DNA from 3 places in the Streptacidiphilus sp. PB12-B1b genome. Region 2 is predicted to be linked to each of the others. Evidence: riboswitches for the same ligand, from Rfam matches in the RefSeq annotation. Region 2 holds a riboswitch; each other region holds the start of a gene.
What was found. A riboswitch is a leader RNA that binds a small molecule or an ion and turns the genes downstream of it on or off. The one in region 2 is predicted to bind S-adenosylmethionine.

Region 1: linked by a shared signal. The riboswitch ahead of thrC (threonine synthase) and the one ahead of GXW83_RS34845 (putative leader peptide) in region 2 are both predicted to bind S-adenosylmethionine.
Region 3: linked by a shared signal. The riboswitch ahead of GXW83_RS09100 (aminotransferase class V-fold PLP-dependent enzyme) and the one ahead of GXW83_RS34845 (putative leader peptide) in region 2 are both predicted to bind S-adenosylmethionine.

The regions. Positions count from the first base shown of each region.
Region 1 covers NZ_CP048405.1:688,990-698,835, reverse strand. Annotated here, with positions in the region: gene GXW83_RS03305 (AAA family ATPase) at 1-234, shown strand, start outside; gene GXW83_RS03300 (copper homeostasis protein CutC) at 268-975, opposite strand; gene GXW83_RS03295 (hypothetical protein) at 1,175-1,861, shown strand; gene GXW83_RS03290 (DUF4031 domain-containing protein) at 1,900-2,163, opposite strand; gene GXW83_RS03285 (hypothetical protein) at 2,160-2,519, opposite strand; gene groL (chaperonin GroEL) at 2,674-4,296, opposite strand; gene GXW83_RS03275 (cold-shock protein) at 4,671-4,871, opposite strand; gene GXW83_RS03270 (MoaD/ThiS family protein) at 5,721-5,999, opposite strand; gene thrC (threonine synthase) at 5,996-7,312, opposite strand; SAM riboswitch class I at 7,306-7,436, opposite strand; gene GXW83_RS03260 (glucosyl-3-phosphoglycerate synthase) at 7,650-8,615, shown strand; gene GXW83_RS03255 (trehalose-6-phosphate synthase) at 8,646-9,846, shown strand, end outside.
Region 2 covers NZ_CP048405.1:3,083,414-3,093,259, reverse strand. Annotated here, with positions in the region: gene GXW83_RS13985 (amino acid ABC transporter ATP-binding protein) at 1-500, opposite strand, end outside; gene GXW83_RS13980 (amino acid ABC transporter permease) at 497-1,486, opposite strand; gene GXW83_RS34845 (putative leader peptide) at 1,620-1,754, opposite strand; SAM riboswitch class IV at 1,788-1,898, opposite strand; SAM riboswitch class IV at 2,020-2,132, shown strand; gene GXW83_RS35320 (putative leader peptide) at 2,089-2,232, shown strand; gene GXW83_RS13975 (LLM class flavin-dependent oxidoreductase) at 2,515-3,720, shown strand; gene GXW83_RS13970 (NADPH-dependent FMN reductase) at 3,743-4,255, shown strand; gene GXW83_RS13965 (flavin reductase family protein) at 4,252-4,740, shown strand; gene GXW83_RS13960 (M24 family metallopeptidase) at 4,816-5,502, shown strand; gene GXW83_RS13955 (chloride channel protein) at 5,640-7,013, shown strand; gene GXW83_RS13950 (metallophosphoesterase) at 7,272-8,138, opposite strand; partial or broken gene GXW83_RS34840 (SpoIIE family protein phosphatase) at 8,405-8,524, shown strand; gene GXW83_RS13945 (SpoIIE family protein phosphatase) at 8,607-9,113, shown strand; gene GXW83_RS13940 (polysaccharide deacetylase family protein) at 9,002-9,846, shown strand, end outside.
Region 3 covers NZ_CP048405.1:1,994,538-2,004,383, forward strand. Annotated here, with positions in the region: gene GXW83_RS09070 (cytochrome bc complex cytochrome b subunit) at 79-1,749, opposite strand; gene GXW83_RS09075 (ubiquinol-cytochrome c reductase iron-sulfur subunit) at 1,746-2,834, opposite strand; gene GXW83_RS09080 (c-type cytochrome) at 2,831-3,634, opposite strand; gene GXW83_RS09085 (heme-copper oxidase subunit III) at 3,741-4,361, opposite strand; gene GXW83_RS09090 (response regulator transcription factor) at 4,647-5,069, shown strand; gene trpD (anthranilate phosphoribosyltransferase) at 5,145-6,221, shown strand; SAM riboswitch class IV at 6,313-6,446, shown strand; gene GXW83_RS09100 (aminotransferase class V-fold PLP-dependent enzyme) at 6,498-7,877, shown strand; gene GXW83_RS09105 (Lrp/AsnC family transcriptional regulator) at 7,951-8,232, opposite strand; gene GXW83_RS09110 (rhomboid family intramembrane serine protease) at 8,229-8,993, opposite strand; gene GXW83_RS09115 (hypothetical protein) at 9,144-9,416, shown strand; gene GXW83_RS09120 (NYN domain-containing protein) at 9,522-9,846, shown strand, end outside.

The DNA of each region.
Region 1 (9,846 bases), 2.4 Mb from region 2:
CTGGAGCCGGGCACCGAGACCTCCGCCGAGGCCCGGCTGACGCTGGTGCCCGCCTCGCTGGCGAAGGGCCTGGAGTACGACTACGTCGTCCTGGACGAACCGGCCGCGATCGTGGACGGCGAGCCCGACGCCCGTACCGGGCTGCGCCGCCTCTACGTGTGCCTGACCCGTCCCGTCTCCGGCCTCACCGTCCTGCACGCCCGCCCCCTGCCGGAGGCGCTGGCCTCGGCCTGACCCCGGCGGGCGCGGGCGCGGCTGCGGGCGGCGCTAGGCGGCGGCGTCGACCTCGGCGTCGACCAGGCGGCGCCACTGCTGGACCAGGCCGGTGTCGACCGGGGTGTCCCAGCCGCCGCCGCGGACCATCCCGCCGACGTGGAAGCCCTCCACGCCCAGCGCGCGCAACCCGGCGACCTGGTGCGCCTTCAGGCCGCCGCCGACCAGGATCTGCGGGCCGTAGCCGGGCTGGCCCGAGCAGGCGGTCTCGCTGGCCAGCACATCCAGGCCGCAGGCCACGCCCTTGGGCGAGCCGGCGGTGAGCACGGTGTCCAGGCCGGGCAGCCCGTCGATCGCGGCCCGGACAGCGGCGCGGTCGGCGGCGCTGTCCAGCGCGCGGTGGAAGGTCCAGCGGCAGCCGGGGATGGCGGACAGCACGGTGCGCACCGCCTCCAGGTCCACGCCGCCGTCGGGGGTGAGGAAGCCCAGGACGAACTCCTCGGCGCCCTCGGCGCGCAGCCGCTCGGCGGTGGTGCACAGACCGTCCAGGTCGCGCGGCTGGAAGCCGTCCCGGTCGCGCAGCATGACCCGCAGCGGCAGGTGCACGGCCGCCCTGATCCGGGCGAACTCCTCGACCGAGGGGGTGAGCCCGTCCGCCGCCATGTCCCCGGCCAGCTCCAGCCGGTCCGCGCCTCCGGCCGCCGCAGCCACCGCATCCTCCGCGGAGGTGGCGATCACCTCGAAGATTGCACGGTTACCCACATGACACCCTTTCTCTTCGCGCACCCGGGTTGTCCCTGATCAGGTGCGTGCAATCGCTGACGGCTGTCAGTCCCGGCGTCACGAGAACGACAACAGGTCTAGTCCACTGGGCCAGAGTAGGCGGTGCGGGGCGTCCACCGCATCCCGGTCGCCCGGGGAACACCGGGGAACATCCGCACCGGGGCCCCACAATGGCTGCATGGCACCCCACACGCACCCCGCCGACGAGCCCGCCGCCGCCCTGCTGGAGCAGTGGACCCCGCTGCTGGAGCGGGTCCGCGGCGGCACCGGCCCGGAGCCCTCGGCCTACGGCGAGCAGCTGCTGCGGCGCTGGTCGGAGCCGCAGCGGCGGTACCACACGGTGCACCACCTGGCGGCGGTGCTGGCCGCCGTCGACTCGCTGGAGGCGGCGGCAGCGGCGGCGGGCGGCACCGGCGCGGACGCCGACGCGGTGCGGCTGGCCTGCTGGTTCCACGACGCGGTGTACGCGCCCGACCGCACCGAGAACGAGGAGCGCAGCGCCCGGCTGGCCGAGCGGGTGCTGGCGGAGCTGGGCGTGGCGCAGCCGCTGGCGGCGGAGACCGCGCGGCTGGTACGACTGACGGTCGATCACGACCCGGCCCCGGGGGACGCCAACGGCGCGCTGCTGTGCGACGCGGATCTGGCGGTGCTGGGCGGCGACGCCGAGGCGTACGCGGCCTATGCGGCGGCCGTCCGCGAGGAGTACGCCTTCGTCCCGGACGACGCCTTCCGCGCCGGCCGGGCGGCGGTGCTGCGGCAGCTGCTGGCGCTGCCCGCGCTGTTCCGCACCCCGGCCGCCGCCGACGCCTACGAGGCCCGGGCGCGCGCCAACCTGGCCGCGGAGCTGGCGGCGCTGGACGCCTGAGCAGCGGCGGCGCGGACGCCGGGCCGTGGCGCCTGGGCTCAGCGTGGGGGGTGCTTGCGGCGGCGCAGGCCGGCCGCGGTGATCCGGGCGACCAGCTCCCGGCTGGCGACCGGCTGGGCCCCGGCTGCCAGCGCCCGGGCGTAGAGGCGCTCGGGCAGGTCGTAGTGGTCGCGTTCGAAGCCGCGCTCGGGGACGTCCAGCCGGCGCGCGAAGGCGTGCAGTTCGTCGTAGGAAACGTCGCTGACCAGGTGCGACCAGAGCCGGCCGTGTCCGGGCCAGGTGGGCGGGTCGATCAGGATCACGGGCCCAGCTCCCCGACCGGCGCGATCACGAGCCCCTCCTTCTCGCAGACCCAGCGCGGGTCGGGCCCCAGCTCCGGATCGACGCTGAGCGCCTGCGGTTCGCCCTCGCTGGTGCAGGAGCCGCACAGCGGCCAGCGGCCGTAGCTGTCGAGCAGCGCGTCCTGGACGTCCTGCGCGATCAGGCCGAGGACGAAATCCGCGCCGTCCGGCCACTGCTCGACCCACCAGCGGCGCTGGGAGACGGCGTCCTCCAGCAGGGAGACCACGGCCGCGTCGGCGACGTCCCGGGAGTGCAGGTCGTGCAGTACCCCGGCGCGGGCGGCGTGCAGTACGGCTTCGAGTCGGTCGGCGTCCATCCGCCCATTGTCCCAAACCCGCGGCGTCCCGAACCCGCGGCGGTGGAACGCCGCGAGGCGGCTCCTCCGGCAGCGGACTGCTGTCGGGGGAACCGCCTCGCGCAGGTGCGTCAGGCCCTGCTGATCCGGGCCGGCCTCGCGGCCGGCGGGCGGATCAGAAGTCCATGTCGCCGCCGGGCATGCCGCCGCCGGCCGGGGCCGCGGCCTTCTCCGGCTTGTCGGCGATGACGGCCTCGGTGGTGAGGAACAGCGCGGCGATGGAGGCCGCGTTCTGCAGGGCGGAGCGGGTGACCTTGGCCGGGTCGATGATGCCCGCGGCGACCAGGTCGACGTACTCGCCGGTGGCAGCGTTCAGGCCGTGGCCGGCCGGAAGGTTGCGCACCTTCTCCACCACGACGCCGCCCTCGAGGCCGGCGTTGAAGGCGATCTGCTTGATCGGGGCCTCAAGGGCGACCTTGACGATGTTGGCGCCGGTGGCCTCGTCGCCCTCCAGCTCCAGCTTGTCGAAGATGACCCCGGCCTGCAGCAGCGCAACGCCACCACCGGCGACGATGCCCTCCTCGACGGCGGCCTTCGCGTTGCGGACGGCGTCCTCGATGCGGTGCTTGCGCTCCTTGAGCTCGACCTCGGTCGCAGCGCCGGCCTTGATCACGGCCACGCCGCCCGCGAGCTTCGCCAGGCGCTCCTGGAGCTTCTCGCGGTCGTAGTCGGAGTCGCTGTTGTCGATCTCGGCGCGGATCTGGTTGACGCGCCCGGCGACCTGGTCGCTCTCGCCCGCACCGTCGACGATGGTGGTCTCGTCCTTGGTGATGACGACCTTGCGGGCGCGGCCCAGCAGCTCCAGACCGGCGTTCTCCAGCTTGAGGCCGACCTCCTCGGAGATGACCGTGCCGCCGGTGAGGATGGCGATGTCGCCGAGCATGGCCTTGCGGCGGTCGCCGAAGCCCGGGGCCTTGACGGCGACGGACTTGAAGGTGCCGCGGATCTTGTTGACGACCAGGGTCGACAGGGCCTCGCCCTCGACGTCCTCGGCGATGATCAGCAGCGGCTTGCCGGACTGCATGACCTTCTCCAGGATCGGGAGCAGGTCCTTGACCCCGCCGATCTTGGAGTTGGCGATCAGGATGTACGGGTCGTCGAAGGACGTCTCCATACGCTCCAGGTCGGTGGCGAAGTACGCCGAGATGAAGCCCTTGTCGAAGCGCATGCCCTCGGTGAGCTCGAGCTCCAGACCGAAGGTCTGCGACTCCTCGACGGTGATGACGCCTTCCTTGCCGACCTTGTCCATCGCCTCGGCGATGAGCTCGCCGATCTGCGGGTCGGCGGCGGAGATGGAGGCGGTGGAGGCGATCTGCTCCTTGGTCTCCACGTCCTTGGCCAGCTCCAGGAGCTGGGCGGAGACGGCCTCGACGGCCTTCTCGATGCCGCGCTTGAGGGCCATCGGGTTGGCGCCGGCGGCGACGTTGCGCAGGCCCTCGCGCACGAGCGCCTGGGCCAGGACGGTGGCGGTGGTGGTGCCGTCGCCCGCGACGTCGTCGGTCTTCTTGGCGACCTCCTTGACGAGCTCGGCACCGATCTTCTCGTACGGGTCCTCGAGCTCGATCTCCTTGGCGATGGAGACACCGTCGTTGGTGATCGTGGGGGCGCCCCACTTCTTCTCAAGGACGACGTTGCGGCCCTTGGGGCCGAGCGTGACCTTGACAGCGTCGGCGAGCTGGTTCATCCCGCGCTCAAGGCCGCGACGAGCTTCCTCGTCGAACGCAATGATCTTGGCCATGGAAGTGGTCCTCCCGGACAGGGTGGCTGCGTGTGGACCGCGCTGGCGCCCGCGACGGACGGACCCGGCCGACGACGGTTCCTTCCCGCCGCGCCCGGGGCCTCACCTACCCGGCCCGTTGTCACTCTCTACCTCAGAGTGCTAACGCCAATGATTAGCACTCGACCCCCTAGAGTGCAAGCGGCCCGAAGGGCCACGTTGGAGGGGCGGTGGTCGGGCGACGGGTGGGCGCAAGCAGATGAGGTGGGAACCCGGCCACAACGGACGCCAGGCCCGTACCCCTGGGGGGTACGGGCCTGGTGAAAGACCTGCGTCACTGCTCCGTCCGGAACGAGGCTCGGCCGGTCATGTCCTGTCAGCGATCACCCGACAGGTCACACCACGCGGACCATGTCCGCCTGCGGACCCTTCTGACCCTGCGAGATCTCGAACTCGACTCGCTGGCCCTCTTCGAGCGACCGGTACCCGTCCATCTGGATCGCGCTGTAGTGGACGAACACGTCCGCACCACCGTCGACCGCGATGAAGCCGTACCCCTTCTCCGCGTTGAACCACTTGACGGTGCCCTGAGCCATTCCAAACTCCCCTATTACTGGCCCTTTCACGGTCCGCACTCCGCGGACCGGGCCGAGCCGCCACGCGGTGCGCGGCGCTCCAACCGACGCTGAATGTATCCACTCCGATGCCCTCTGCAACAGGGCAAAAGGGAGGCAATTCTTGGGGCGCGTCAAGGGGCAAGAGCGGATTAACGCGAACAAAACAACGCAATTCGGCCCGGACATAGCGGACCACTGAGACAAATCGTCGCGTAAATTCTGACGCGGGCGCTCCGCCGGGCGGCTGGCCGAATCTCAACCATCGGGGCACGGGGGTCAGGGCGGGCGGCGGGCACTGCGGGTGACAGGCGCGAAAGAGGGTTTGAAGCGGGCACCGGCGGTACCGGACCGGGGCGGCGACCGAGGGCTCCGACCCGCACGGGCAGCCGGAACACGTGGATCCGCTCCGACTCCGAAGCAGCTACCAGAGGCCACTCTACCTCTGCGCGGACGCTTTCCCGGCCACTGCGGACAGCCCCGGGCGCGCTGCTTCGGACGCCGCCGCGGAAGCCGTCGGGCGCGGTGCCGGAATCCCCGCATTCGGCCCGGATTCGGCCCCGGAATCCACCGGCGCCGGGAGCGATTGCGACGCGATTCGGTTGCGCTCGGTATTCGTCGCGGCGTAAAACCACCGGTCCGGAAAGCCACCCGCAGGCCCGGCATTGCATTCCCGCACCCCCGGCCCCGCCGGCCACGGACGGCCCGGGGCGGCCCCGAACGCCCACTGCGGCGCCGAATGCACGAAGGCGGCGGGCGCGGCCCCCGCAGGGGTACCGCGCCCGCCGCCCGTGGGCGCCGAGGAGGCCGGTGCAGTCGGTCGGCAGCCGGTCAGCAGCCGCCGGCGACGGCCGGGATGATCGAGACGCCCGCGCCGTCCGGCGTGGCGGTCTCCAGGCCGTCGGCGAAGCGCACGTCGTCCTCGTTGACGTAGACGTTCACGAAGCGGCGCAGCTTGCCGCCGTCGTCCAGGATGCGGTCGCTGATGCCCGCGTGGTTGGCCTCCAGGTCGGCGATGACGGCGGCGAGGGTGGCGCCCTCGGCCTTCACCTCGGCCGCGCCGCCGGTGTAGGTGCGCAGGATCGTCGGGATGCGGACGGAGACACTCATGCGAGGCCAGCCTCTCGGAACGAGTCAAGGGTCGGGCGGATGGTCGCGGACAGGCCGGTGGTCGGCTCCACCGCGTCCAGGGTCTTCAGGCCGTCACCGGTGTTCAGGACGACGGTCTCGGCGGCCGGGTCGAGCAGGCCGTTCTTGATGAGCTTCTGCAGCACGCCCACGGTGACGCCGCCCGCGGTCTCCGCGAAGATGCCCTCGGTGCGGGCCAGCAGCTTGATGGCGTCGACCACCTGCTCGTCGTTGACGTCCTCGACCGCGCCGCCGGTGCGGCTGCAGATGTCCAGCACGTAGGGGCCGTCCGCCGGGTTGCCGATGGCCAGGGACTTGGCGATGGTGTCCGGCTTCTGCGGGCGGATCACGTCGCGCCCGGCCTTGAAGGCGACCGACACCGGCGAGCAGCCCTCGGCCTGGGCGCCGAAGATCTTGTACGGCTTGTCCTCGACCAGGCCGAGGGCGATCAGCTCCTTCAGCCCCTTGTCGATCTTGGTGAGCTGCGAGCCCGAGGCGATCGGGATGACGATCTGGTCCGGCAGCCGCCAGCCCAGCTGCTCGCAGATCTCGTACGCCAGGGTCTTGGAACCCTCGCCGTAGTACGGCCGCAGGTTGACGTTGACGAAGCCCCAGCCCTCGCCGGCCGGGTCGCCGATCAGCTCCGAGCAGAAGCGGTTCACGTCGTCGTAGTTGCCCTCGATGCCGACCAGCTCGCCGCCGTACACCGCGGCCATGACCACCTTGCCCTGCTCCAGGTCGTGCGGGATGAACACGCAGGAGCGCAGCCCGGTGCGGGCGGCGGCCGCGCCGACCGCCCCGGCCAGGTTGCCGGTGGAGGAGCAGGAGAGGGTGGTGAAGCCGAAGGTGCGGGCAGCCTCGACGGCGATCGCCACCACCCGGTCCTTGAACGAGTGGGTGGGGTTGCCGGAGTCGTCCTTGACGTACAGGCCGCCGGTGACGCCCAGCTCGCGGGCCAGGTTGTCGGCCTTGACCAGCTTGGTCCAGCCGGGGTTCAGGTTGGGGCGGTCGGCCACGTCGGCGGCGACCGGCAGCAGCGGGGCGTAGCGCCAGATGTTGGCCGGGCCGGCCTCGATCCGGGCGCGCAGCGCCTCGGGATCGCCGACGGGCAGGTCGTAGGCCACTTCGAGCGGGCCGAAACACTGGGTACAGGCGAAGTCCGGTGCGAGCGGGGTGCGGGCGCCGCACTCCCGACAGGACAGCGCCACGGCGGGGCCGAAGGCCTCCGGTGCGACGGGCGGTGTGACGGACGTAACAGCAGTGACTGCCATGGTGGCGAGGCCCTCTCTCCTCATCTTCCCCGGGGCGTGTCTCGCCACGGGACGGAATTGGCACCTTCCCCACCAGGGCCGCAGGCCGGCTGGCAGGAGGGTTGCCGGGACTTCGACGGGCCGTTCCCTCAGTCCCTCTGGATGAGCTCTATGGCGTCCGCGCGCGACCTGTCGGTCAGCGCCGGTTCGCATTTGTGCGTAAGACTGGGCACCCCCGCTGCAATGGGCGTGCCGTGTCCTCCAAGACTGTAACCGAAGCGCCGCGCGCGGACGGCAGTCGTCCGCGAGGCGAGACGGGACGCCCCGCTGCGCCGGACGCCGCCACCGCGGGGCAACTACGGAGCCACTACCGAGGAGTGCTGTGCTTGACGAGGTCGCGGACTGGCTGGGCCGCCGCTCCTGGACGGCGGCCGACCGGCCGCTGCCGCAGCTGCTGGACGCCAAGCGCGCCACCGGGGCCACGGTCAGCGTGGTGCTGCCGGCCCTGGACGAGGAGGCCACCGTCGGCGCCATCGTCGCCGCCATCCGCCGTGACCTGATGGACGCCGCGCCGCTGGTCGACGAACTGGTGGTGGTCGACTCCGGCTCCACCGACGGCACCGCGCGAGTCGCGGCGGAGGCCGGGGCCCGGGTGGTGCACCGGGACGCCATCCTGCCGCGGCTCCCGGCCGAGCCCGGCAAGGGCGAGGTGCTGTGGCGCTCGCTGCTGGCCACCCGGGGCGACATCGTCTGCTTCATCGACGCCGACCTGCGCGAGTTCTCCTCGGCCTTCGTCTCCGGCATCGTCGGCCCGCTGCTCACCGACCCCGGGGTGGCCTTCGTGAAGGCCATGTACGACCGGCCGCTGGACACCGAGACGGTCTCCATCCCGGCCGGCGGGGGCAGGGTCACCGAGCTGGTCGCCCGCCCGCTGCTGAACCTGCACTGGCCCCGGCTGGCCGGCTTCGTCCAGCCGCTCGGCGGCGAGTACGCGGCGCGGCGCTCGCTGCTGGAGCGGCTGCCCTTCGCCACCGGCTACGGGGTGGAGCTGGGCCTGCTGGTGGACGCCCTGGAACTGGCCGGACTGGACGCCCTGGCGCAGGTCGACGTGGGCGTGCGGCACCACCGGCACCAGGACGCGCAGGCCCTGGGCCGGATGGCGGCCACCATCTACCGCACCGCCCTGGACCGGCTGGCCCGCAGCGACCGGCTCAAGCCCAGCGACGACCTGGTCAGCCCGTACCTCACCCAGTTCACCCGAACGCCCACCGGCTTCGCCCCCCTGACCGTGCCGATACCGGGCACCGACCGGCCTCCCGTGGTCAGCCTGCCCGAATACCGGGTTTGACCCTGCTCCGCTGCGGCAAGGCTCTCAACCATGGTCAACGCAAGCCCCGCCCGGATCCTGCTCGCCTCCAACCGGGGGCCCGTCTCGTACACGGTCGAGGACGACGGGACGCTCACCCCGCGCCGGGGCGGCGGGGGCCTGGTCTCCGGGCTGTCCGCGATCGGCGACGAGATCGAGTCGGTGTGGGTCTGCGCCGCCCTGACCGAGGGCGACCGCGCCGCCACCCGGCAGGGGGTCACCGACCCCTCCGTACGCATGCTGGACATCGACCCGGGCACCTTCGCCCGGGCCTACAACGGCGTCGCCAACTCCACCCTCTGGTTCGTCCACCACCTGATCTACAACACGCCGACGACTCCGGTCTTCGGGGCCTCCTTCCGCCGCGAGTGGGCCTCCTACCAGGCGTACAACACGGCCTTCGCCGAGGCGCTGGCCGAGGCTGCCGCGCCCGGGGCCACCGTGCTCGTCCAGGACTACCACCTGTCACTGACACCCCGGCTGCTCCGCGAGCTGCGGCCGGACCTGCGGATCGGGCACTTCTCGCACACGCCCTGGGCGCCGCCGGACTACTACCGGCTGCTGCCGGACGACGTGGCGGCCGAGGTGCTGACCGGCATCCTCGGCGCGGACCGGGCCGGGTTCCTCACCCGCCGCTGGGCCGACGCCTTCGCCGACTGCTGCGAGCACGTCCTCGGCGCGGAGGTGGACCGCAGCGGCGACGCCCCGGTCGTCACGCACCAGGGCCGCACCACCCACCTGGGCGTGCACCCGCTCGGCGCCGACGGCGACTTCCTGCGCGAGCGCGCGCACCGGCCCGACGTGGACGCCCGGCTGGCCGCGCTGCGCGAGGCGGTCGGGGACCGGCGCACCGTCGTCCGGGTGGACCGCACCGAGCTGTCCAAGAACATCGTGCGCGGCCTGCACGCCTACCGGCACCTGCTGCGGACCCGCCCGGAGTGGCTGGACCGGGTGGTCCACATCGCCTTCGCCTACCCCTCGCGGCACGACCTGCCGGAGTACCGCGAGTACACCGCCTCGGTGCTGCGCACCGCGCAGGAGATCAACGACGAGCTGGGCACGCCGACCTGGCAGCCGGTGATGCTGCACGTCGACGACGACTTCCCGAGGTCGCTGGCCGCCTACCGGCTGGCCGACGTGGCCCTGGTCAACCCGATCCGGGACGGCATGAACCTGGTCGCCAAGGAGATCCCGGTGGTCTCCGACGACGGCT
Region 2 (9,846 bases):
GCCCGGGCGATGGCCACCCGCTGCTGCTGGCCGCCGGACAGCTGTCGGGGGTAAGCGCCTTCGCGCCCGGCCAGGCCGACCCGGTCCAACAGCTCGCGGGCCCGGGCCGCCGCCTGCTTCCGCGGCACGCCGTGCACGGCGACCGGGGCCTCGACGAGGTTGTCCAGCACGGTCAGGTGCGGGAAGAGGTGGAACTGCTGGAACACCATGCCCACCCGGGCCCGCTGCCGGGTGATCGCCCGGTGGCCCAACTCGTGCAGCCTGCCGCCCTGGTAGCGGTAGCCGATGATCTCGCCGCCGACCTCGACGAAGCCCGCGTCGGGCCTCTCCAGGTGGTTGACGCTGCGCAGCAGGGTGGACTTGCCGGAGCCGGAGGGCCCGAGCAGGACGGCGACCTCGCCCCGGCGTACGTCCAGGTCCACCCCGTCCAGCACCGCGGTGGCGCCGAAGCTCTTGCGCAGGCCCCTGATCCGCACCAGCGGTTCGGCGGTGGCGCTCATGAGAGGCCCACCAGCGGCACATTGGCCCGGACGACCGCCCAGAACCCCTTGCGCGCGGTGCGGTTGCTGCCCCGGGCGTAGTACCGCTCGACGAAGAACTGCCCGATCGACAGCAGCGTGGTGAGGATGATGTACCAGAGCGTCGCCACCAGCAGCAGCGGGACGATCAAAAAGTTCTGATTGTAGATCAACTGCGCTGAGTAGAGCAGGTCCTGGACCGCGATGACGCTGACGATGGAGGTGGCCTTGAGCATTCCGATCAGCAGGTTGCCGGTGGCCGGGACGATGGCCGGCATCGCCTGCGGGAGCACGATCCGGCGGAAGATCCGGGCGTTGCCGAGGCCCAGTGCCTGGGCCGCCTCGGTCTGGCCGTGCTCCACCGACAGGATGCCGCCCCGGATGATCTCCGAGGAGAAGGCCGCGACGTCCAGGCTGAGCCCGACGAAGGCGGCCAGGATCCCGCTGAACAGGTGCGCCGTCCGGGCCGTGGCGAACTCCGGGCCGAAGGGGATGCCCAGCGACAACTGCGGGTACAGCGAGGCCAGTTCGTACCAGAAGAGCAGCTGGACCAGCAGCGGGACGGAGCGTACCAGCCAGACGAAGCCGAAGCTGAGCGAGCGCAGGACCGGGTTCCGGGAGAGCCGCATGGCGGCGACGCCCACCCCGAGCAGGTAGCCGGTGGCCATCACCGCCGCGGTGAGCCAGAGCGTCAGCTCCAGCCCGTGCAGGATCGAGGCGTTGAGGAAGTAGTCCCCCACGGTGCCCCACTGGAACCGGCTGTTGGTCAGCACCGTGTGCACGAACATGGCGAACAGGACCAGCAGGACCAGGGCGGAGGCCCACTGGCCGGGGCGGCGCAGCGGTACCGGCTTCGCGTCGAGCAGCTGATCGAGGTCGGGACGGCCGCCGGTCCCGGCCTGCGGGGCCGCCGGCGGCGGTGGTTCGGGCACGGCGGACGGCCGCGCGGAGGTTTCAGAACTGCTCATGAGGGTGTGCTTTCCGTCCCAGGGAAGTGCAGCACCACGCCATGGTGGGGACATGGCGGCGTGGCGGCGTGCGGGGGTGAGCGGGCGGGTCCGGGCAGGGCCGACGGCGTGCAACGCCGTACGGCGCGGGCGGTCAACAGACCGCGGACGTCCCCGGACACAGCGCGCTGCTCACCCGCAGCAGGTCGACATGGCGCCGGGCGACCCTGAGCCGGCCGAAGCCGTACGGGCGCGGCGTGCCGCCGTCGCCGGTGGTGCGTACCTGCATGCGGATCACCTCGCCCTCCTCAGGCCCCCGTGGGGCTCGCGCTTACAGGACGGCTGCGTCCTGTCGGGTCGTCACCTGGAGCACCCCGCCGCGTGGGAGGGTTGCCGATCAGCAAGCCAGGGCTTGACACTGATGCTCATAACCAGGGCACAAGTTATCCGCTCCACCGGCTTTCGGCAATGCCCGTCCACGGTTCGGACCCCGCCGCCCACGGCCCACCTGGGGGGATTGTGTTCGGGGCGCCTGCGGAGTTACGTTGGGGAGAGGTAACGAGCGTCAGCGGCAAGCCCTGGCTGGCTGACCAGCAACCCTCCTGCGCGGCGGGGTGCTCCAGGTGACGACCCGGCGGAGCCGAACCGGTGTCCGCAAGCGCGAGATCGAGCAGGAGGGGACCGCCGTGCGTCGAGCCATCGGTACCTACTCGCGTCGTCACATCGATCTGCAGCGCATCTCCAGCGCCCTCTGTACGGCGGCCTGAGCCCCGGCTCCGTCCGGCTCACCCGGCAGCCGCCGCACACCGCTGCGCCGCGTGCCGCCCCCGCCGGCCCCCTCCCCCTCGCCGAACCCTCCCCCGCCGACGCTGCCCCGGGCCACCGCCCGGCGCAGGTTCCGTCCGGCATGCCCGCAGCCCCGGTGGCACCCCCCTCCGCCCGAGCAGGAAGCGACCTCCCATGCCCCAACCGCACCGCACCGCACCACCGTTGCCGCCGCCGGGCGCAGCCGCCGTGACCGGCATCCACGGGATACCGGGGGCAGCGGCATGAAGTTCATCGCCATCACCCTGATCGTGCACGCGCCCGACCCGGTCACCGGCGTCCAGCCGTCCACCCAGGAGCGCTTCCGGCAGGTGGTCGACAGCGCGCTGCTCGCCGAGCAGCTGGGCTTCGACGGGTTCGGCGTCGGCGAGCGGCACGAGCGCCCGTTCATCTCCTCCTCCCCCACCGTCGTCCTCAGCCATGTCGCCGCGCTCACCCGGCGGATCAGGCTGTTCACCGCGGTCACCACGCTGAGCCTGCTGGACCCGGTCCGCGCCTACGAGGACTACGCCACCCTGGACCACCTCTCCGGCGGCCGGCTGGAGCTGATCATCGGCAAGGGCAACGGCACCGCCCAGCGCGAACTGTTCCAGGTCACCCCCGAGGACCAGTGGGACCGCAACGCCGAGTCGTACCAGCTGTTCCGGGAGATCTGGCGCAACGACAAGGTCACCGCCTCGCCGAAGTTCCGTCCGGCGCTGCTGGACGCGGAGGTCTGGCCCCGGCCGTACCAGCGGCCGGTCCGGGTCTGGCACGGCAGCGCCACCAGTCGCGAGTCGGTGGACCTGGCCGCCCGCTACGGCGATCCGCTGTTCTCCGCCAACGTGACCAACACGATCGAGCCCTACGCCGCCCTCGTCCGCTACTACCGCGAGCGCTGGGAGCACTACGGGCACGACCCGGCGCAGGCCGCGGTGGGCGCGGGCACGGCCGGCTTCTACGCCGCGCCGACCTCGCAGCAGGCCCTCGCCGACTACCGGCCGGTCTTCGAGGGCTACCTGGGCTTCCACCGGCGGCAGGGCCTGGAGCCGGTGTTCGCCACCCTGGAGGACTTCGTCGAACGCAGCTCCGCCCTGATCGGCAGCCCGGAGCAGATCATCGACAAGGTGCACCGCTACCACGAGCAGTTCGGCCACAGCGTGCTGCACCTGCACGCCGAGCCGGGCGGGCTGACCACCGCGCAGCACCGCGACTCGCTGGAGCTGTTCCAGTCCGCCGTCGCCCCGGTGCTGCGCCGCGACATCCCCGACCCGCCGTGGCCCTGGGCCCCGGTCGACCCCGCCGACACCGACACCGCCCGCTCCGACACCGACACCGCCCGCTCCGACACCGACACCGACGCCGCCTCCGCCTCCGCCCATCCGGAGGCCCCGCAGGAGGCCGGACCCCGACCGGCGTCCGCCCGCACCACCGCCGTCCGCACGCCGTGAAACCGCACCGAAGGAGCACCCCGTGAGCGTCGTCGTCCTCGTCGGCAACCCCAGGCCGCAGTCCCGCACCCGGGAGGCGGCCGAGCTGGTCGCCGGGAGACTGACGGACCGTCAACCCGACCGCACCGTGGAGCTGGCCGACCTCGGGCCGGCCCTGTTCGACCCGCAGGACCCGCGGGTGGCCGAGGCCGCCGCCGAGGTCCAGGGCGCGAGCCTGCTGGTGGTCGCCAGCCCCACCTACAAGGCGTCCTACACCGGGCTGCTGAAGCTGTTCCTGGACGGCCTCGGCTCCGGCTCGCTGGCCGGGGTGACCGCCGTGCCGCTGCTGCTGGGCGCGCACTGGCGGCACTCGCTGGCGGCCGAGCTGCAGCTCAAGCCCGTGCTGGTGGAGCTGGGCGCCACCGTTCCGACCCGGGGCCTGTTCCTGCTGGACGCGGACTACACCGCCTCCGAGGAGCTGGAGAAGTGGCTGACAGCGGCACGGCCGCAGGTGGCGGCGAGCCTGGGCGCCGAACCGGTCCGGGTGGTCTCATGAGCGTCGACCAGGCCCTGCACCCGGAGCAGCTGCGGCGCGTCTTCGGCGCCTTCCCGACCGGGGTGACCGCGGTCGCCGCGCTGGTCGACGGCAGACCGGTCGGCATCGCCGCCAGCTCCTTCACCTCGGTGTCGCTCGATCCGCCGCTGGTCTCGGTCTGCGTCGCGCACACCTCGTCCACCTGGCCGGTGCTGCGCGGCCGCGGACGGCTGGGCGTCAGCGTCCTCGGCGCGCACCAGGAGCGGGCCTGCCGACAGCTGGCCGGGCGCGGCCCGGACCGGTTCGCGTCGCTGGACTGGCGCGCCACCGCCGACGGCGCGGTCCTGCTGGAGGACGCCGGCGCGTGGCTGGACTGCAGCGTCGAGCAGGTGATCCGGGCGGGCGACCACGACATCGTGCTGCTGCGGGTGCACGAGCTGGACGCCGATCCGGCCGTCCCGCCGCTGGTCTTCCACGCCAGCGGCTTCCGCCGGCTCTCCGCCTGAGGGCGTCCGGGGCCTCCGGGGGCGCCCCGGGAAATGTGTTTGCCGGTGCATGGGCCCGGCCCTAGGGTCGGGCCCATGCATGAGGAGACGACGCGTGCCGAGAAGCTGCTGGACGCGCAGGCCAAGGCCGTTGAGCTGTTCGCCGAGCTGGAGCGCCGCGAGCTGATCACCCCCGGGCAGAGCGAGCGGGCGGTGAGCGACCGCGTCCGCGACCTGGCCAACGAGATGTTCGACGTGAAGCGCTACTGGCACAAGCGGATCATCCGCTCCGGCCCGAACACCCTGCTCCCCTACCGGGAGAACCCGCCGGACCGCGTCCTCGCGGAGGACGACATCGTCTTCGCCGACTTCGGCCCGCTCTTCGAGGAGTGGGAGGCCGACTTCGGGCGCACCTTCGTCCTCGGCGACGACCCGGTCAAGCACCGACTGCGCGATGACCTGCCCGAGGTCTTCGCGGCCGGGCGGCGCTACTTCGAGGCCCGGCCGGACATCACCGGCGAGGAGCTGTACGCCGAGGTGGTGCGGCTGTCCGAGGCGGCGGGCTGGACCTTCGGCCACACCCACTCCGGGCACCTGGTGGGCGAGTTCCCGCACGAGCTGATCGACGGGGACCGGATCCAGTCGTACATCGCCCCCGGCAGCGACGGGCCCATGCGCCGCACCGACCGCGCCGGGCACCGGGCCCACTGGATCCTGGAGGTCCACCTGATCGACCGCGAGGGCGGCTTCGGCGGCTTCCACGAGGAGCTGCTCGACCTCTAGGGCGCCCGGCCACGGCGCCCCGACGGGCCCACACCTACCACGCTGACCTGCGCGGACATGCGAAATGCCGGGTATCTCGGCATCAGGCTGTCACCATCGACCGAGAGTCGGCAGGAGCACAGCGCGGTGGAGGCGACGTGGTGTCAGGCGACGTGGTGTCATCGGACGTACCCCCAGGCGGCGCCTCCGCGGCGCGGCCGGCCGACCCCTTCGCGCCCCTGCGGGCCAAGGGGTATCCGGTGCTGCTGGTGCTCGCGGGGGTGCTCGGCGTCCTGCTGTCGGCGGGCGCGTACGGCTTCCTCCAGGCGGTCGACCAGCTCCAGAAGCTGCTGTACACGGATCTGCCCCGGGATCTCGGCTTCCACGGGGCGCCGGTGTGGTGGCCGCTGCCGCTGCTGGGAGCAGCCGGGCTGCTGGTCGGCTGCTCCGTCCAGTACCTGCCCGGCAACGGCGGCCACCAGCCGGCCGAGGGGCTGTCCACGGGCGGCGTCGCGCCCGCCGAGGAACTGCCCGGCATTCTGCTGGCGGCCCTGGCCTCGCTCTGCCTCGGCGCGGTGATCGGGCCCGAGGCCCCGCTGATCGCGCTGGGCGGCGGTCTGGCCGTGTACGCCGTACGCCTGATCCGGCCGGGCACCGACGCCAAGGTGCAGGCGGTGGTCGGGGCGGCAGGCAGCTTCGCCGCCGTCAGCGCCCTGCTCGGCTCGCCGCTGATCGGCGCCTTCCTGCTGATGGAGGCGTCCGGACTGGGCGGCGCGACGCTCGGGATCGTGCTGCTGCCGGGGCTGCTGGCGGCCGGGCTCGGCGACCTGGTCTTCATCGGCCTCGGCTCCTGGACCGGGCTCGGGGCGGGCACCCTGTCCATCCCGAAGCTGCCCGAGATCGGCCACCCCAATGTGGCGCAGTTCGGCTGGGCGCTGGTCATCGGGGTGGCCGCGGCGTTCGTCGGCACCGGCGTACGGCGGCTGGCGCTGCTCGTCCAGCCCCGGGTGAACCGCCGACGGCTGCTGCTGACGCCGCTCGCGGGGCTGGCCGTGGCCGGGCTCGCCATCGCGTACGCCGAGGGCAGCGGGATGTCTTCGTCCGAGGTGCTGTTCTCCGGCCAGAGCGCCCTGCCGCACCTGCTGCTGCACCAGGCGGACTACACGGTCGGGGCGCTGGCGCTGCTGCTCGCCTGCAAGTGGCTCGGCTACGCGGCCTCGCTGGCGGCCTTCCGGGGCGGCCCCATCTTCCCGGCGCTGTTCCTGGGCGCGACCGGCGGCATCCTGCTCGCCCACCTGCCCGGGCTGCCGGTCATCGCCGGGGCGGCCATGGGCATGGGAGCGCTGTCGGTCGCCCTGCTGCGGCTGCCGATGACGGCCGTGCTGCTGGCCACGCTGCTGCTGGGATCGGACGGGGTGACGGTGATGCCGCTGGTGATCGTGGCGGTCGTGGTCTGCCAGGTGACCGCGTCCAGGCTCACCCCGCCGCCGACCCGGGCGGCCTCGGCAGCACCGGCGGCGGCAGCGGCCTGAGCGGAGCGGGGCGCCGCGCCGGGGGCTCCGGAGCTCCGGGGCTCCGGGGCTCCGGGCGCGGCCGATCAGGAGCGCCGGGCCGGCTCCGCGCGGCGCTGACCGGGCGCGCGAGCGGTCTTGGTGGCGGCGTCGGTTTCGGTGGCGGCGTCCGTTGCGGCGTCCGTTGCGGCGTCCGGGGCGCCCTGGTCGGCGGTGCGGGCGGTTCGTGCTGCGCGCGGCTCTCGGCCGACACGACCGCGTCGGGAAGGATGTCTTCGATCAACGGGTGGTCGCCTCGGGCAGGATCTGGCGCAGTCCGGACGGCGCCCGGTCGCCCCGGCGGCGCCACTCGCGCGGGTAGCCCACCGAGACCTCCTCGAAGCGGACGCCGTCGTAGTGGGTGACCCGGGGGATGTGCAGGTGGCCGTAGACGACGGCGGCCACGTTGAACCGGGTGTGCCAGTCGGCGGTGGCCGTGGTGCCGCACCACTGCGCGAACTCGGGGTAGTACAGGACGTCGGTGGGCTGGCGCACCAGCGGGTAGTGGTTGGCCAGCACGGTCGGCACGGCCGGATCGCAGGCGGCGAGGCGCTGTTCGGTCGCGGCCACCCGGGCGGCGCACCACGCCTCGCGGCTCGGGTAGGGGTCGGGGTGCAGCAGGTACTCGTCGGAGCAGACCACGCCGGTCTCGTGGGCGCGGGCCAGGGCCTCCTCCTTGGTGGCGGTGCCGGCCGGTCGGAAGGTGTAGTCGTAGCCGATGAACAGCGGGGCGATCCGCACCGGGCCGTCGGGGCCGGGCCAGAGCGGGTACGGGTCCTCGGGGGTGTGCACGCCGAGCCGGCGGCATATCTGCACCAGGTGCTGGTAGCGCTCGACGCCGCGCAGCGTCACCCGGTCCGAGGGGTGGGTCCACAGCTCGTGGTTGCCCGGCGCCCAGACGACGGCGGCGAAGCGCTCGCTGAGCAGGCCGAGCGTCCACTCGATCTCCTCGACGACCTCGCCGATGTCGCCGGCGACGATCAGCCAGTCCTGCGGGGTCCGGGGCCGCAGCTCCCGGACGATGTCGCGGTTCTCCGGGTAGCTGATGTGCAGGTCGCTGGTGGCGAGGAGGGCGCCGCAAGGTCCGCTGGTGCTGCTGTTCGTCACGTGGTCTGGCCTTCCGGTACCGGTGCGTCAGCTTCTGGGCTTCAGAGCCGACTCCGGTTCGATCGTGGTCGCGGCGAGGTTCTCGACTGTGCACTTGGGTCGGCGCAGCAGTCGGTCCCGACCGACGATACTGATCCTCCGCACGCCCTGTCCGGCCAATGTCTCCACCACTGCGGGCCAGCGCATGGGGCGGGTGAAGCCGCGTCGGCCACCACGCTGTTCCACCGGCCGGCACCGACCTGCCCCCGCACCGCATCCTGCGCCAGGTGGACAGGCTGATCACGCAGGCCGACACCGGACGCCCGGCCACATGCCTGCTGGCGCTGCTGGATCCGGCACGCGGCCGCTGCACCTTCGCCGCCGCCGGGCACCTGCCGCCCGCCGTCTTCACCGCCGACGGCGTCGGCGAGCTCCTGGAGTTCCCGGTCGGGCCGCCGCTGGGCACCGGGTTCGGTGGGGTACGAGTCGGTGACCCGCTCCTTCAACCCGGGCGAGGTGCTGCTGATGTACACCGACGGCCTGGTGGAGCGGCGCGGCGAGGACATCGACGCCTCCCTGGCCCGTCTGGCGCGCACGCAGCTGTCCGTCACCGAGGACCTGGAGACGCTGCTGGACGCGCTCGTGTCCCAGCTGGTCACCGAGGAACCGGAGGACGACATCGCCGTTCTCGCCGCCCGGACGCACCCCGGCAGCCGTACTGAACGGCCCACCCCCGCCGTTCGGCTGCTTTCTCAAAGTTTCCTGTACGTCCGCCAACCAACCCACCCGCGGCAACGTCCTACCGATCAGATGACTGGCACATCTGAGCGATATCGGCACACGCCCCGGGCCTCGGGCGGTGAGACGGATACTGGTACAGCGACATGGCAGAAATCAGGATGGGCGGCGGACGGACCCGACGCAGCGCCGAACTCGCCGAGGCGGACCGCGCGTACGCGGACGTGCTGGCCGACCCGGGCGGCGGCGCGGGGCTGACCGGGGGGCAGGTGTCCCGGCGGGTCATGCTGTCCGTTGCCGGAGTGACCCTGCTCAGCGGGTGTGGAGGCGGCGGCACGGCGGTGAAGGCGGGTGCCTCCACCGCCCCGATCGCCGTCGTCCGCTCCTCCCCCTCGTCTCCTTCGGCGCCCCCTGCGCCGTCGGCCGGTGCGAAGGTGCCCACCCCGCGCCCGTCGAAGCCGGTGCCGCACCGCGCTCCGATCCCGGTGCAGAGCAAACCGCAGTACTACGTGGACGCCGGACCGAAAGTCATCGCCCTCACCTTGGACGACGGACCGAGCCAGTACACCGCGCAGATCCTGGAGATTCTCCGCGAGCACCGGATAACCGCGACCTTCTGCATGCTGGGCCAGCAGATAGCCCAGTACGCCGGTATCGTCAAGGAGGTGGCCGCGGCCGGGCACCGCATCACCAACCACACCTGGGACCACGCGGACCAGACCAAGTTGAGCCTGAAGGCGGTCACCGACGAGATCGACCGCACCAACCAGGCCATGGCGGACGTCGGCATCACCGCGACCATGTACCGTGCGCCCTACGGCGCGTGGAACCACACCGTCTTCGAGGCCGCGGCCAGTGCCGGTCTGCGTCCGCTGGACTGGTCCGTCGATCCGCGCGACTGGGCCCGGCCCGGCGTGTCGAGCATCGTGCGCAGCGTCATGAGTCACACCCACACCGGTTCGATCATCCTGGACCACGACGGCGGCGGCGA
Region 3 (9,846 bases), 1.1 Mb from region 2:
GACGACAGACAGCAGGGCCCCCGTCCGGCGTACCGGACGGGGGCCCTGCTGCTGGTTGCTGCGGTGGCGCCGCGGGGATCAGTGGTGGCCGTGGCCGCTGGTGATCTCCCGGTGCTCCTCGACGCTCGGCTTGGGGATCTGCGCAGCCTCGCCGTAGTAGCCCTGGGACAGCTTCGCCCGGAGCTTGGTCAGCACGCCGACCTTGCGCTTGACGCCGTTCTCGTCCACCTCGGACGGCAGCTCGATCGGCGCGTACTGCTCGTGCGCCGTGAGCCGGAACCGCTCGCCCTGCGGCAGCTGGTCGTGGACCTCGATGAACTCACCGTGCGGCAGGCGCTTGATGGTGCCCGTCTCGCGGCCGTGCAGCAGCTTCTCGCGGTCGTTGCGCTGGAGGCCGATGCACCAGCGCTTGGTGATCGTGAAGGCGATCACCGGGCCGACGAAGAAGAGGATCCGGCAGGTCCAGGTGATGGTGTTGATCGAGAGGTGGAAGTGCGTGGCGAACAGGTCGTTGCCACCCGCCACCAGCAGGATCATGTACTCCGCGATCCAGGCCACGCCGAAGGCGGTGCGGATCGGGGCGTTGCGCGGGCGGTCCAGGATGTGGTGCTCGCGCTTGTCACCGGTGACCCAGCCCTCCAGGAAGGGGTAGGCCGCGATGACCATCATCACGCCGCCGAAGACCACCAGCGGGATGAAGACGCCCAGGACCAGGGTGTGACCCCAGGCCCGGATCTCCCAGCCCGGCATGATGCGGATCAGGCCCTCGGAGAAGCCCATGTACCAGTCCGGCTGGGCGTCGGTGGACACCTGGTCGGGACGGTAGGGGCCGTACGCCCAGATCGGGTTGACCGAGGCGATCGCCGAGACGAAGGCGATGACGCCGAAGACCAGGAAGAAGAAGCCACCGGCCTTGGCCATGTAGACCGGCATCAGCGGCATGCCGACGACGTTCTTCTCGGTCCGTCCCGGGCCCGCGAACTGGGTGTGCTTGTGGTAGAAGACCAGGATCAGGTGGGCCACCAGCAGGCCCAGCATGATGCCCGGGATCAGCAGCACGTGGATGGTGAAGAAGCGCGGGATGATGTCGTCGCCGGGGAACGGGCCGCCGTACAGGAACATGGCGATGTAGCTGCCGACGATCGGCACCGACAGGATCGCGCCCTCCATGAAGCGGATACCCGTGCCGGACAGCAGGTCGTCCGGGAGGGAGTAGCCCATGAAGCCGTCGAACATGCCCAGGAACAGCAGCAGGAACCCGAAGAGCCAGTTGATCTCGCGGGGCTTGCGGAAGGCGCCGGTGAAGAAGACGCGCATCATGTGGACCAGCATGGCCGCCACGAAGACGATGGCCGCCCAGTGGTGGATCTGCCGGATGAGCAGGCCGCCGCGGACCTCGAAGCTGATGTTCAGCGTCGAGGCGTACGCCTGCGACATGCTGATGCCGTCCAGCGGCGTGTAGCTGCCGTGGTAGACGACGTCGGCCATGCTCGGCTGGAAGAACAGCGTGAGGTACACGCCGGTCAGGATGATGATGATGAAGCTGTAGAGGCAGATCTCGCCGAGCATGAAGGACCAGTGGTCCGGGAAGATCTTCCGCAGGTTGGCCTTGGCCAGACCGTAGATGCCCAGTCGGCCGTCGACCCAGTCGGCCGCCTTCTCGCCGGCGTGGGCCTGTTCGACGCCTACCTCGCTGTGGCCGAGGAGCTCCTCGTGGGCCTCGGTCGCCGGTGTGGTGTGAGTGCTCATGCGCTGCGCTCCCAGAAGCCCGGGCCGACGGGCACGTTGAAGTCGCCCAGGGCCTCGAAGTAACCGTCGGCGTTGACGGAGATCCGCAGCTGCGGCAGGGGGTGCCCGGCCGGGCCGAAGATCACGCGTCCGCCGTCGGAGAGGTCGAAGGTCGACTGGTGGCACGGGCAGAGGACGTGGTGCGTCTGCTGCTCGTAGAGGCTGATCGGGCAGCCGACGTGGGTGCAGATCTTCGAGAAGGCGAGGACGCCGTCGTAGCCCCAGGACGCGGACTTGGCGTCCTTGATGTCGGAGGGCTGCATACGGACCAGCATCAGCGCCGAGGTCGCAATGACCTCCTGGAAGTCCGGGTCCGCGGTCGGGTTGTCCGGGTCGAGGCCGGGCGGCATGGCGAAGGTCAGCGAGCCGACCTCGATGTCGGAGGGCTTCAGCGGGGTGTTGGTGTTCATGTTCATGAGCAGCTTGCCCGCGGACCAGTCGGTCACCTCGAGCTTGTTGCCCGGCAGCGGGCCCAGGTCGCGGAACAGGATGATCGCCGACAGCGGGACCAGCGCCATGGCGCCGATCATCGTGTTGCGGATCAGCTTGCGCCGGCCGAAGCCGCTCTCGGCCGCACCCGTGCGGAAGTCGGAGAAGACCTGCGCCCGCACCTCGGGGGTGGACTCGATCGGGTGCCGCTCGGCGATGTGCTCCTCGTCCGACATCAGCGTGCGGGCCCAGTGGACCGCGCCCGCGCCGATGGCGAACAGGGAGACGCCGAGGGTGGTGCCGAGCGCGAAGTTCAGCGCGCTGACGTGACCGATCGGGAAGATGAAGATGACACCGGTGGTGCCGTTGCCGTTGGACGGCTTGATCGCCACGTAGGAGGCGATGAAGCCGATCGTGGCGATCATCGACAGCACGAACCACGAGGCAACCTGGCGCTCGGCCCGTCGGGCGGCCCGCTCGTCGATGTCGGTGCGGCGGTGCTCATGGGGCGGCAGCCCCGGGTCGGCGAAGGGGTCGTCGTGTACGGCGACTGCTCCGCCGTGGTGGCCTGTGGCCTCCGGCAGGTGTTCTTCAGACATGTTGTCCTGGCTCGTCATGACTTCTTGGCCTTGGGGGTGCGGGCAGCGATCCAGATGGCGAAGCCGATCAGGGCGCCCAGCGCGAAGATCCAGCCGAAGAGACCCTCAGTCACCGGACCGAGGGAGCCCAGGGAGAGACCACCGTAGTTGGGGTTCTTCGCCTGGTCCGTCGTGTGCGTGACGAAGGCGAGGATGTCCTGCTTCTGCTGCTGGGGCAGGGTCGTGTCCGGGAAGGCGGGCATGTTCTGCGGCCCGGTCAGCATGGCCTCGTAGATGTGCTTGGCGCTCACGCCCTTCAGAGGGGGCGCGTACTTGCCCTCCGAGAGCGCGCCGCCGGAGCCCGCGAAGTTGTGGCACTGCGCGCAGTTGGTACGGAACAGCTCCCCGCCCGCGGCCACATTGCCCGGGGCGTACTGACTGGCGGTGGGGATGGACGGGCCAGGGCCCAGGGTGGCGACATAGGCCGCCATCTGGTCGATCTGCGCCTGGTTGTAGATCACCTTCTTGGAGGGGATCTGCGGACCGGGCTGCTGGGCCGGCATACGGCCGGTGCCGACCTGGAAGTCCACGGCGGCGCTTCCCACGCCCACCAGGCTCGGGCCGTCCTTGGTGCCTTGGCCGTTCAGACCGTGGCAGCTGGAGCAGCCGACCTGGAACAGCTTCTTGCCCTGCTCGATCGCCAGGGACTGGCTGGTGTCGGCCTGCGCACTGCTGGTCGGCGCGAACGCGGCGTACAGCCCCCCGGTGGTCGCCAGCGCAAAGAGTAGGACGACGAGCGCTGCCAGCGGGTGGCGCCGTCGTGCGGAGAGCTTTTTCACGGATTAACCCCGGTGTGAGGATCAGGAGCGTCTGGAGTCTGGATGACCGTCAGGTCGGTCTGTGGGGACCGCCCGGCGGTGAGCCGAGGGGACGGTCCGACCCTGCCTACTTGATCAGATAGATGGTCGCAAAGAGGCCGATCCAGACCACGTCGACGAAGTGCCAGTAGTAGGACACGACGATCGCTGCCGTGGCCTGCTCGTGCGTGAACCGCTTGGCGGCGTACGTGCGTCCGAGGACCAGCAGGAAGGCGATCAGGCCGCCCGTCACGTGCATCCCGTGGAAGCCGGTGGTCAGGTAGAACACCGAGCCGAACGGGGACGAGGACAGGGAGATCCCGTGCGACTTGACCAGGTCTGTGTACTCGTAGATCTGACCGCCGATGAAGATCGCGCCCATGATGAAGGTCGTGATGAACCAGGCCCGGAGCTTCTTCACGTCGCCGCGCTCGGCAGCGAAGACACCCATCTGGCAGGTGAACGAGGAGAGCACCAGGACCGTCGTGTTCACCGACGCGAAGGGAACGTCGAGAACATGGTTCTGTGAGTGCCAGTAGGCCGTCCCGGTAACGGAACGGAGAGTGAAGTACATCGCGAAGAGGGCCGCGAAGAACATCAGCTCGGATGCCAGCCAGACGATGGTTCCGACGCTGGTGAGGTTCGGCCGGTTGACCGATCCGTGTGCGTGCCCGGTTTCTACTGCAGTTGCTGTCGCCACGACCGACATTATGTCGGTCCCTTATTCCGTCCTCACCTCGGGGGTGTACCTCGGTGTGTCCGGCTGGTGACGTACCCTCCGGCGGACCGGCGACCTGGCAGGTAGCCCGTTCGGCAGGGGGTGGGGGGCCCGGGGCCCGCTGCCGCGACAGGCCCAGGGTCGCCCGAAATGGTGAAGCCGGGGCAGCCGGACGGCTGTGGACCGGGCGCGGCCGCTCCGGCCTGCTGTTGGGGCATCAGATACGGGAGTAGCATCCGTGTCGACGCCTAAGTGGTCCCGATCACACCCCAGGGGATGCGGACGATGGCACTGAACGTTCTTGTCTACAGCGACGACCGCAACACCCGCGAGCAGGTGCGGCTGGCCCTGGGCCGGCGCCCCGCCCCCGACCTCGCCGAGCTGCAGTACCTGGAGTGCGCCACCGCCCCCGCCGTGGTCATGGCCCTCGACGCGCACGCCAAGAGCGTCCGGCGGCTGGACCTGCTGGTCCTGGACGGCGAGGCGACCCCGGTCGGCGGGATGGGCCTGTGCCGCCAGCTCAAGGACGAGATCTACGGCTGCCCGCCGGTGCTGGTGCTGATCGGCCGCCCGCAGGACTCCTGGCTGGCGGTCTGGAGCCGCGCCGACGCCGCCATCGCCGCACCGGTCGACCCGGTGGCGCTGGCCGAGACCGCGAGCACCCTGCTGCGGGCCGATCACCGGCATCTCGTCGGCTGAGATCCCGGGTTTGCGGGCGGTACCCAGTCGCTAGGCTGGCCTCTCCATTACAAGGACGACTGAGAGGCCACGGCCATGGCGAACGTGCACCCTGCGGACGGCGGAGGCGACCGTGTGCAGGCCCGCTCGTGGCCGGACGTCCTCGGCGCGCTGATCTCCGGGGCCGACCTGTCCTCCGCCGAGACCGCCTGGGCCATGGACCAGGTGATGACCGGCGAGGCCACCACCAGCCAGGTGGCCGGATTCCTGGTGGCGCTGCGGGCCAAGGGCGAGACGGTCGGCGAGATCACCGGGCTGGTCGAGGCCATGTACGCGCACGCCACCGTGATCGAGGTGCCCGGCCGGGCGGTGGACATCGTCGGCACCGGCGGCGACCGGGCCAAGACCGTCAACATCTCCACCATGTCGGCGATCGTCGCCGCGGGCGCGGGCGCGCTGGTGGTCAAGCACGGCAACCGGGCCGCCTCCTCCGCCAGCGGCGCCACCGACGTGCTGGAGCAGCTGGGCATCAACCTACGGCTGACCGCGCCGCGCATCGCGCAGGTCGCGGTCGAGGCGGGCATCACCTACTGCCCGGCGCCGGTGTTCCACCCGGCCATGCGGCACGCCGGCACCGCCCGCGGCGACCTGGGCGTGCCCACCTCGTTCAACCTGCTGGGCCCGCTCACCAACCCGGCCCGGGTCGGCGCCAACGCGGTCGGCTGCTTCGACACCCGGATGGCCGGGCTGATCGCCGGGGTGCTCGCCGAGCGGGGCTCCTCGGCACTGGTGTTCAGGGGTGACGACGGCCTCGACGAGTTGACGGTGACCGGTACCTCCACCGTGTGGCAGGTGCGGAACGGCTCCGTGGAGCGGTTCTCCTTCGACCCGCACGACGTCGGCGTCGAGTACGTCGGGATCGAGGCCCTGCGCGGGGCCGACGCCGCCTACAACGCCAAGGTCGCCCGCCGGGTGCTGGCCGGGGAGCCCGGCCCGGTGCGCGATGCGGTGCTGCTCAACTCGGCCTCCGCGCTGGTCGCGCTGGACCAGACCGACGCGCCGCTGGTGGAGCAGATGCGGGCGGCGATGAAGCGCACCGCCGAGTCCATCGACTCCGGCGCCGCCGAGCAGGTGCTGGCCCGCTGGGCGCAGGCCACCCACCGGCAGCCATAGCCGGGCGGCGGCGTCCGCCCCCCGGATGCCGCGTCTCGCAATCCGGACAGGGGTTCGCCCGGCGGGCGGACCCCTGGCATAATCGTCCGCAGGTCACGAGTGACAGCACGCGGTGATGCACCGCAAAGGCCCTGGCTGGCTGTCCGGCAACCCTCCGTCCGTGGCGGGGTGCTTCCAGGTGACGACCGGGCCTTGCGACGACCCGTCGCAGGGCAAGCGCGGATCCCCTCGTTCGGCTGCTGCCAGGGATCCACTGGATGCCCTGGAGGGGTAGTCATGTCCTCGTACCCGAACGCCGTCGACACCTGCCGTCCGCTCGACGTCCTCGGCCGCGAGGTCGAGGTGCCGCTGGTCGGCGGCGAGAAGGTGACCTACGCGGCGCTCGACTACGCCGCCAGCGCCCCCGCCCTGCAGCGGGTCTGGGACGACGTCGCCGCCTACGCCCCCTACTACGGCAGCGTGCACCGGGGGGCGGGCTACCTCTCGCAGCTGTCCACCGACCTGTTCGAGCAGAGCCGCGCCACCGTCGCCGACTTCCTCCAGCTGCGCGAGGACGACCAGGTGGTCTTCACCCGGGCCACCACCGATTCGCTGAACCTGCTGGCGAGCGCGCTGCCCGCGGGCACCCGGGTGTACGCCTTCGAGACCGAGCACCACGCCTCGCTGCTGCCCTGGCGCGGTCGCGGCCTGGACGTCACCTACCTGCGCGCCCCGCGCTCCCCGGAGCAGGCGGTCGCCGCGCTGGAGGAGGCGCTGGCGGCCGCGCACGCCGCGGGCGGGCCGCGGCCGGAGCTGGTCTGCGTGACCGGCGCGTCCAACGTCACCGGGGAGATCTGGCCGGTCCGCGAGCTGGCCGCGACCGCGCACCGGTACGGCGCCCGGATCGTCCTGGACGCCGCGCAGCTCGCCCCGCACCACCCGGTCTCGGTCCGCGAGCTGGACGTCGACTGGGTCGCCTTCTCCGGCCACAAGCTGTACGCGCCCTTCGGCGCCGGGGTCCTGGCCGGGCGCGCCGACTGGCTGGACGCCGCCGAGCCGTACCTGGCGGGCGGCGGGGCCAGCCGCACCGTGGCCCGGGAGGCGGACGGCTCGGTCGCGGTCGAGTGGCACCGCGGCCCGGCCCGGCACGAGGCGGGCTCGCCCAACGTCATCGGCGCCTACGCGATCGCCTCGGCCTGCCGGGCGCTGCGCGAGGCCGGGTTCGACGCGCTGGTGGCCCGGGAGCGGCAGCTGATCGCCCGGCTGCGCGAGGGCCTGGCGGCCGTGCCCGAGGTGCGGGTGCTGACCCTGTTCGGCGAGGACCACCCGCGGGTCGGCGTGCTCTCCTTCGTGGTGCAGGGCTGGAACAGCTCGCACTTCTCCGCCGCGCTGTCCGCCGAGTACGGCATCGGCGTCCGCGACGGCCTGTTCTGCGCGCACCCGCTGGTGCGGACCCTGCTCGGCGGCGAGGAGAACGTGCCCTCCGAGTGCGGGGCGCCGGAGGCGTCGCTGCCGGGGGAGCGCAGCCTGAACGCGATCCGGGTCAGCTTCGGCGCGGGCACCCCGGACGAGCACGTCGACCGCTTCGTGGCGGCGGTGCGGGAGCTGGTCACCCAGGGCGCGCAGTGGGCCTACCGCACCGAGGGCGGCCGCTGCGTCCCCGACACCCGCCGCTGACCGGACCGCCCGGGCGGCGGGCCCGGGCGGCGGCGCGGGCGCGTCCTGGGGGCATCCGCGGGAGTGGCGTCCGCTACTCGTCCAGGCCGATGGCGAAGGCCGCGTCCAGGTCGTGCCGGGAGTAGGTGCGGAAGGCGATGTGGGTCTCCGTGCTGACCACTCCCGGCACCTGGTTGACGTGCCCGGGGATGACGTCCGCCAGGTCCTCGTGCGCCCGCACCCGGACCATCGCCACCAGGTCGTAGGTGCCGGTGACGGAGTACACCTCGCTGACGCCCTCCAGGGCCGCGATCGTCTCGGCGATCTCGGGGATCCGGTCGACGCTGGTCTTGATGAGCACGATCGCGGTGATCACGGGTAGGTCTCCTGGGAGGGTGGCAGTGCGGTGGGCCCAGCGTAGCCGCGCCCGCGCCTGCGGCAGTAGAGCAGCCAGGCGAAGAGGAAGCCTCCGGCGAAGCCGATCAGGTGCGCCGCGTAGGCGACGTCCGGGGAGGCCGCGCCGGGGGAGCGCAGCGACAGTCCCTGGATGACGAACCACAGCCCGAGCACCGCCCACGCCGGGAAGCGCAGCGGCAGGAACAGCAGCAGCGGGACGACCGTGGTCACCCGCGCCCGGGGGTACAGCCGCAGGTACGCCCCCAGCACCCCGGCGATCGCCCCGGACGCCCCCACCAGCGACTGCCCGCCGCTGGCGCCGTGCAGCTCGACCAGGGCGTAGCCGTACGTCGCCAGGTAGCCCACGGCCACGTAGAAGAGGAGGTAGGGCAGGCGTCCCATGCGCTCCTCGGCCATGGTGCCGAAGACGTAGAGGAACACCATGTTGCCGAGCAGGTGCATCCAGCCGGCGTGGACGAACATGGCGGTCAGCACCGACAGTGCCGGGATGCCGGGGAACTCGCCGGGCCGGGCCTGGTTGTCCAGCAGCTCCCGGGGGACGACGCCCCAGTGCAGGAAGTACGCCTGCTCCACGGCGGCCCGGTGCGCCCCGGAGCCGTACAGCGGGTCCAGCCCGGAGGCGGGCCCGACCAGGAAGACGGCGACGTTCACCGCGATCAGCAGGCAGGTCACCACCGGCAGGCTGCGGAGCGGGCTCTCGGCACGTACCGGTGTCACCATGCTCCCAGCATTGCCCGGCGGGGCCGAAAGGGCCGCGCTGGGCTGGGACGTGTGGGGGACGGCGTCCCGGCGCGCGGGGGTAGGCCATAGGGTTCTGGGGTAGCCGCATCCGGGACGACCGGGTGTCCCGCGAACCGAGAGGACCGCCCCATGACCGTCCCCCTGCCCACCGAGGGGACCAGGTGGCGCTGCACCCTGTGCGGCAACCTGACCCGCTTCGACGTCACGCGCTCCTCCCGGGTGGTCGAGTTCGTCCACCTGGACCTGGCGGGGGAGCCCCGGGTCGAGGAGCGCGAGGTGCTCAGCGAGACCGTCGAGTCGGTGCGGTGCCGCTGGTGCAGCGCGGTGGACCAGGTGGAACTGGTCGACCGGCCCGGTGCGGAGGCCGAGGCGGCGGCGCAGGCGGAGCGTTCCGAGGGCTAGTACCCGGCTTCGGGTAGTGGCGCAGTGACGAGTGGGGGGCTGGACGGGCGAGAATGGTCACCAGGCGGGCGACGCCCGGGGACCGGATCGGAGATACAGGACGTGGTGGATTCAGACAGGGCGGACAGCGCCGGGGGCCCGCAGCGGCTCGACGACGCGGCGCCGGTCCCTGCGCTGCCCGCGCCGCACACCGCTCTCCGGCCCGCCCCGCCCACACCCGACACCACCGTCGACGCCGGGGCCGAAGCCGAGCCCGATGCTGCTGCCGACGCCGCACCTGACGCCGCTGCCGCGCCCGACGCCGCTGCCGACGCCGCGCCCGCGCCCGAGGTCGATCCCGACGCCGAGGCCGCGGCGGATGCGGCCGGGGCGGGGGAGCAGTTGGAGCGGCCGTTGCCGGAGGGGGTGCGGCGGCGGGTGGTGGGCATCG